Regions from separate parts of the Terribacillus sp. 7520-G genome, predicted to be linked through region 1. Evidence: predicted binding sites of a transcription regulator. Region 1 holds the regulator's gene; the other holds the start of a gene.
The links. The regulator LexA, encoded in region 1, represses DNA repair genes until DNA is damaged. The targets are predictions, from matches to a motif close to CGAACATATGTTCG.
Positions count from the first base shown of each region.

Region 1 (3,506 bases):
AATGACAAAATCAAAGGAAAAAATCTATCAAGCAGCCTTGCTTGATCCGCATACAGCTGCCGAACTTTCCATGGATGACATCATCAGCATGTGCGATGATTTGATTGAAGCACATGGTGACATGCTGCCGGCGTATTCAGTAGCGAAAGGGACAGTCAGACTTTGATTGATGTCAATTTCTTTTTGAATCTAGGATGATAAGGGAGAGAGACGATCATTGATACGAATCAAAGAAATGAGAAAAAAGATTACGGCGTCTACGGCTTTCATTTTCAGGAAGCCGAAATAGATGAAACAGCAAACATCCTATTGCTGGGCAGGGATAAAAAATCACCGGGCATGAGCTATGACTGGGATGGATTGAAGAGACAGGATATTGGCACATACATCTTTCAGTACACGTTATCGGGCACGGGGAATCTTGAGAAGGATGGAAAGATCCATTCACTTAAGGCGGGGGAAGCATTCCTTGTCGAAATTCCCGGTGCACATCGCTACTACCTTCCGGAGGACAGTGACGGGTGGGAATTCATTTTCATTACCTTGGTAGGCAGTAAAGCGTTGGAGTGCTGGCGTTTCATCGATGAACATAATGGGCCGGTATTGCGGATTTCTCCCGAATCGAAGCTTATCCGGCTATTATTCGCAATATATCAGGATACCATCGAAAATAGGATTACGGATGCTTATCAGGCATCTGCCAGAGCTTACGAATATATCATGGAGTGTCATCGATTCGTGAAGAATATGGAAAAGCAAAAGAAAGACCCTTCCGTTCAAATCACGAAAACTTTATCCTATATCCAGACACACTATGCTGCTCCCATTTCATTGAGTGACATCGCCGCAGTATCAGGCTATTCCAAATATCATCTGGTCAAGCAATTTCAGGATCATATGGATACGACACCTATGAAGTATCTTACAAGAATCAGGATCCAAAAAGCCGTTGATTTGCTGATGACAACAAGATTGCCCATCACAGAGATTGCAGAAAGGGTGGGGTACTCAAACGCAAATTATTTCAATAAAGTATTTCGGAAATCGATTGGTATGGCGGCGGGAGAATTCAGGAAAAGAAAGAACCCATCCAAGATCGATCGCGTCATAACGGATGGATGAGTTTTTTCGGTTCAGCGCACTGCATATATAATACTCCATATAAAAGAGGAGCCTGCCGCAAAGGGCAAGCTCCTTATTTTATTCTGTGCTCAGCGTTCCTTAAGATAATAATCATCCATGCTGTGTTCTTCCTTACGGTAGCTTCTCGTATACCCGCATTTGCATGAATCTGTAACACTATCAATCTTATGACGGCCTCGTATTTTGCACACAAGCTTGTAAAACAGCTTCACGATTCCACCTGCTTTCTAGCTTTTGGTAAAAGCATATTCTAATATACCCAAAAAATGTGTCGAAAGAAGGGTGGAATTGTGTAAAATATATGAAAAAAACGGCCGAAGCCGATTTTCTATTGGATAGAGCGATATAGACCGATTACTTTTCCCAGGATGCTGACATTATCCAGGATGATCGGTTCCATTGTACTGTTCTCCGGCTGCAGGCGGATCTGGTTCTCTTCCTTGAAGAATCGTTTGACCGTTGCTTCGTTGTCCTCTGTCATCGCAACGACGATTTCCCCGTTCTGAGCGGTCTGCTGCTGTTTGACGATGACCATGTCCCCGTCCAGGATGCCAGCCTCGATCATACTCTCCCCGACAACCACAAGCACGAAAATATTGTCATCCGGACCTACAAGATGGCTTGGTACCGGTACGTATTCCTCGATATTCTCAACGGCGGTGATCGGGATACCTGCCGTCACTTTCCCGATTACCGGCGCATAATTCGCTTCGCTGCGCGGGATATCTGTCTGTTCTTCGCTATCCAATGAAAGGACCTCGATGGCACGCGGCTTTGTAGGGTCGCGCCGAATCAGTCCCTTTTTCTCCAGTCTGGAAAGATGGCCATGCACCGTGGAGCTGGATGCCAAGCCTACTGCTTCCCCGATTTCCCTGACGGATGGCGGGTAGCCTTTATCGAGAACCTGCTCCTTTATGTATGCTAGAATCGCTTCCTGTCTTTTCGATAGTTTCATCATGTATCGAACACCCCGTGCATATATTTTTATTACATACAGTATAACACGATAGATTTCAATATACAAACATCCGTTCGAAAAAAACGCTTGACTAGAACTTATGTTCGTATATAATGGAATTAACAAATGAGAACGCACGTTCTTGAATACGGAGGGGTCAACCATGTTCAAAAAATTAGCGAAATCAGATCTATTCTACTATGTGCTTTTCGGCTTCACGCTTTTCTTCTTATACTTTACACTTATTATGAGTGTCTAATTAGCTGAAGTGAGAGGGTACATCAATGAAAGCAGTCATCTATTGCAGAGTCAGTACAGAAAAGGACGAGCAGGCAAGCTCGATTGAGCGGCAGCGCGAGGAGCTCATGAGTCTTGCTGCTTCCGCCGATATAGAGGTCATCGATATCATAGAAGAGAGACAGAGCGGCTATGAGATTGAACGCCCGGGTATCTTCCGCATGCTGGATCTATTCACAGCAGGTGAAGCGGATTGCCTTCTTATCCAGGATGAAACAAGGCTGGGCAGGGGCAACACCAAAATTGCTTTATTCCATCACTTGCAAAAGCTGGAGGTCAAGGTCTACACGCTGAGCCAGCATGGTGAATTCCAGCTTTCTGAATCGGATGGTATGGTGCTCCAGATTGTCGGTATTGTCGAGGAGTACCAAAGGAAGATTCATAATATGAAGATAAAACGGGGCATGAGGCGGGCGATTGAAGCCGGTTATGATCCGAGTAAGAATCTGGGCAACCAGCAGGCAGCACCAGGCAGGGAGCGGATTGACTTTCCGATCCAAGAGGTGATCAGGCTGAGAAATAACAAGCTCACCTTTCAGGAAATCAGCTCTGTTCTTCGCGGTATGGGCTTCCAGGTATCGAAGGCGACCGTACATAGAAGGTACCAGGAATATCTTTCGCTTGAATCGGAGGACGGTAGCAGGTAACATAGTGTGTATGAACTTTAATGCTTAAAGGAGCATATACACATGATATCCAAAGAAAAACTGGCACGCATAAATGCGTTGGCACATAAAGCGAAAACGGAAGGTCTCAGCCTTGGCGAACAGAAAGAGCAGAAGGAGCTTAGACAGGAATACTTGAAGAATGTCCGCTCTTCGTTCAAAAATCAATTCAAGACCATGACGATCATTGATCCGGAAGGAAACGATGTTACACCGGATAAAGTAAAGAAAATGCGGGAAGATAATTAAGAAGGGATGGCTGGCATCATGCTCAGCCAATCCCTTCTTTTTCTATGTATAAATCCTTGTCTATCGGAGCATTTAGGTATAGGATGAAAAAGAGTACATAATTTGCTAGATGAAAGGGATGTTCACATGGTTCAGACTACAGAATTGCTTTCAATCAATACAATTCGTACGTTATCAATCGATGCGATCGAAGC
Region 1 covers NZ_NQFP01000007.1:331,108-334,613, forward strand. The annotation lists gene melA (alpha-glucosidase/alpha-galactosidase) at 1-166, shown strand, start outside; gene CHH53_RS03880 (AraC family transcriptional regulator) at 340-1,122, shown strand; gene lexA (transcriptional repressor LexA) at 1,472-2,101, opposite strand; gene CHH53_RS03890 (YneB family resolvase-like protein) at 2,386-3,045, shown strand; gene CHH53_RS03895 (DUF896 domain-containing protein) at 3,088-3,312, shown strand; gene tkt (transketolase) at 3,439-3,506, shown strand, end outside.

Region 2 (3,506 bases), on a different contig from region 1:
CTCTTTTATCTGGCAGTCACGGCAGTGGTATTCCTATCGCAGCTCCTGATGAAACGATTCCGTAAAAGCTGGTGGATCGTGCTGTGGCTTCTGCTCGTCCCTGGCGCTATTTTCGTCGTGTACATCCAGCCGATGTGGATCGATCCTCTCTATGAAGACTTCCATCCCCTTCCTGATGGGGAATTGCGAACGGATATCGAGCAGCTGACCGATGCCGCGGGTATCCCGGATGCGACACTCCTGGAGGTCGATAAGAGTGCAAAGACGGTGACATATAATGCGTATGTAACTGGTTTGTTCGGCAGTGCCCGTGTCGTATTGTATGATACAACCATAGATGGATTGGCAGAAGATGAGGTGCTGTTCATTGTCACCCATGAAATCGGCCATTACGTACTGCATCATGTGTATTGGGGAACAGCCGGTTTTCTGGTTCTTGGCTTTCTTCTCCTCTGGGTGACCAAAAGGGTCTCAGACAAGATATTGGCTAAGAAGCAAATCACTGCGCATCAGCTGCAGGCTGTGCCGCTCTTTCTCTTGATCTTGGGCTTGCTGCAGTTTGCAAGTACCCCTGTATCCCTTTATGTATCACGTGAGATGGAGCGTCAGGCCGATGATTATGCACTTGAGCATGCACCTGATACAGCAGCAGGCATCCGCATGTTCGAAAAGATGCAGGAGGTCTCCAAAGGCGATCCAGATCCTTGGCCGGTTTTTGAATGGCTGCGTTCCACTCATCCTTCCAATCGAGATCGTATTGAAAAAATAACGGAATATGAAAAAACAGGTAGAGTTTTTATATCTCTGCCTGTTTTTGTAAGGATTCCATTAAGAAAATCTGATTCCCCTGTTTTTCTGTCCCGATTTTGCTATTGTAGAGACAACCTTCTTTTCCTGCATCAGAAAGGAATGTTTAAGATGCAGCAGATTGAACAGAGCCCGGCTGTGGCTGAACTTACTCCTCTTACAATGGCAGTGCTTCCGAAGGTTCTTGAAAACGGACAGCCTGGCTGTGAGGTGCTCGAGACAGAGAACAGTTTCACTTTTCGTGCCTCTCCCAGCAAATTCATCGATGTGGCCTGCAAGTTCTATGGAAGCAGCTTGAAGGGCAGACAAGCTGGGGTGAAGGAAATTTGCGGAATAACGCATAAAGCCCCGATATCCGTTGACCCCGTCAGCGGTATGTACTTCTTTCCCACTTCTTCTCCTCTTGCCCACACATGCTCCTGGATTTCACATTCCCATATCAAGCGGATTGAAGCCGCAGCCCATCAGCGTACAAGCCTTACTTTCAAGAATGGTCACACACTTATCCTGGATGTGTCGTATGGATCGATGATGAATCAGGTCCAGCGTACTGCGCAATACCGTTTCCTGCTGGATAAGCGGATCAGGCATTTGTGGAAGTACAGCGGGGATCAGATAGCAGAGCCTTTTGTGTGAGCTCCATCAGGATGGCTTCGACTTTCTTCCGTATTGCCGGATTGAAATAATTCCGCTTTTCCTCGCATTCCTTCGTGATGAATAAAAACGTAGTGAATGCGTCATTCTTCTCTGCGGTCACAATCTGCATATTGCGCTGGCGGAGCTGGATGCGCAGCTTTCGGCGCTCCTCCAGCGCAGCTTTCTCCATTGCTTGTAAGTTATGCAAAAGATATGTTTTTATCTTGTGTTTTCCTTCTTCCACGATCCGGATATCCTGCTGCAGGACAACAATGGCCATGGACAGAAACAGGAAGCGGGATCCCAGCTTATATTCCGACTCACTAAGACAGCGCATATGCCTTTCCTCCTATCGCGAACATATGTTCCATTATATCCTATTGCTATGCGAAGCGGAAACAGGATAGCACAGGTAATTATTTAATCACCAACCAAATGCAGGAAAAGAAGGGGTTATCCTGTCAGACTTTGCAGGCTCGGGCTTTTCGTTTAAAATGGTAAAAAGATGTTTTTAGCTGGGAATAGGAGAATGGTTAGATGGTCTTAGGTTTTGGATGGAACGATTTGATGGAAATGTTCCGCAATGGAACATGGGACGACTATGTAAAATCCCTGCTGGATCGATATGAGAATCTGGGTCCTATACCCGGCATATTGCTTCCTTATTTTGAAGCTTTCCTGCCGTTTTTGCCGCTTGTTGTATTCGTGCTTACGAATACGGTGGCGTACGGCCTGCTATGGGGCTTCCTGTATTCATGGATTGGCACGTCACTTGGTGCGATCACGGTCTTTTGGCTGATACGGCGCTACCGCCATACACGGGTGATCAATTGGCTGCGTCATAATAAACAAGTTAAGAGAATAACGGAATGGCTGGATCGTCATGGTTTCGGTCCGCTATTCATTTTATTATGCTTCCCATTTTCCCCGTCGGCTATCATCAATGTCGTTGCCGGGTTATCGAGAATCAGCTTGCAGCAATTCGCGCTGGCAGTATTTCTCGGTAAGGCACTGATGATCTTCTCGATTGCTTATATCGGGGACAGTCTGACATCTTTTGCGGAAAATCCGATCAAGACTGTCGTTGTCGCCGTTGCCATCATCCTGTTTTGGATGATCGGCAAGTACGTGGAAGGAAGATTGAAGAAGAACGGCAAGCAGGAGCAGTCCGATAAGGATTGAAGCTGTACCTGCCGGGGTAAAGTGTTCCAAAACACTCACACCGGAGGAAAGTACATGAAAAAGAAAAAACGTTGGAGGTTTTTCTTCCTGTTTGCCGGCATCGTGCTTTTGCTCGTCTGTTTCAGGGAATGGGTCTTTGCGGATTATCGGGTGGAAGGGGAGTCGATGGAGCCTACCTTGCAGGATGGCAACTTCCTGATGGTGAACAAATTCAGGAACGATGCAGATAGTATTCGGCGTTTTGATGTCATCGTCTTTCATGCAACCGAAGATGAGGATTATGTCAAACGAGTGATTGGAATGCCTGGTGATACACTGGAAGTGAGGAATGACAGGCTGTTCGTGAATGGGGAATACCGCCCGGAGCATTATCTGGAAGCCTATAAGGATGATATCGATGGTCGATTGACGTATGATTTTACATTGGAGGATGTGACCGGGCAAACGACTGTACCGGATGGAATGCTGTTCGTCATGGGGGATAATCGCCGCGACAGCCTGGACAGCCGTGCATTTGGTTTCATTCCGATTGAACAGGTTGTCGGGAAGGTGGATGCCCAATTCTGGCCAATGTCTGCAACGGGCCTTGGTGCTTAGCTCCTTATCTTGGATAAGGAGCTTTTCCAATATATGCAATCGAACAAATGTACGCGTTTGTTTTCCTTTCAGCGACGGAACATGATAAAATAAGATTACTAGTTTGGGAGACAGGAGTGAAGTGTAGCATGGGTGTACGTTTTATCGTCGGCCGGTCTGGGGCAGGGAAAAGCCGGGCTTGTCTGGATGAGATAGCAGCCAAATTGAACGAAGATCCGATGGGGCCGAATATATTTTATCTCGTTCCGGATCAGATGACTTTTCAGCAGGAGCAGGCGCTGATC
Region 2 covers NZ_NQFP01000034.1:68,843-72,348, reverse strand. The annotation lists gene CHH53_RS12340 (competence protein ComK) at 1-1,443, shown strand, start outside; gene CHH53_RS12335 (YhjD family protein) at 1,391-1,780, opposite strand; gene CHH53_RS12330 (TVP38/TMEM64 family protein) at 1,981-2,625, shown strand; gene lepB (signal peptidase I) at 2,680-3,222, shown strand; gene addB (helicase-exonuclease AddAB subunit AddB) at 3,351-3,506, shown strand, end outside.
Region 2: CHH53_RS12335 (YhjD family protein) is a predicted target of LexA. The motif match lies at 1,799-1,812, and genes of this name have one in related genera.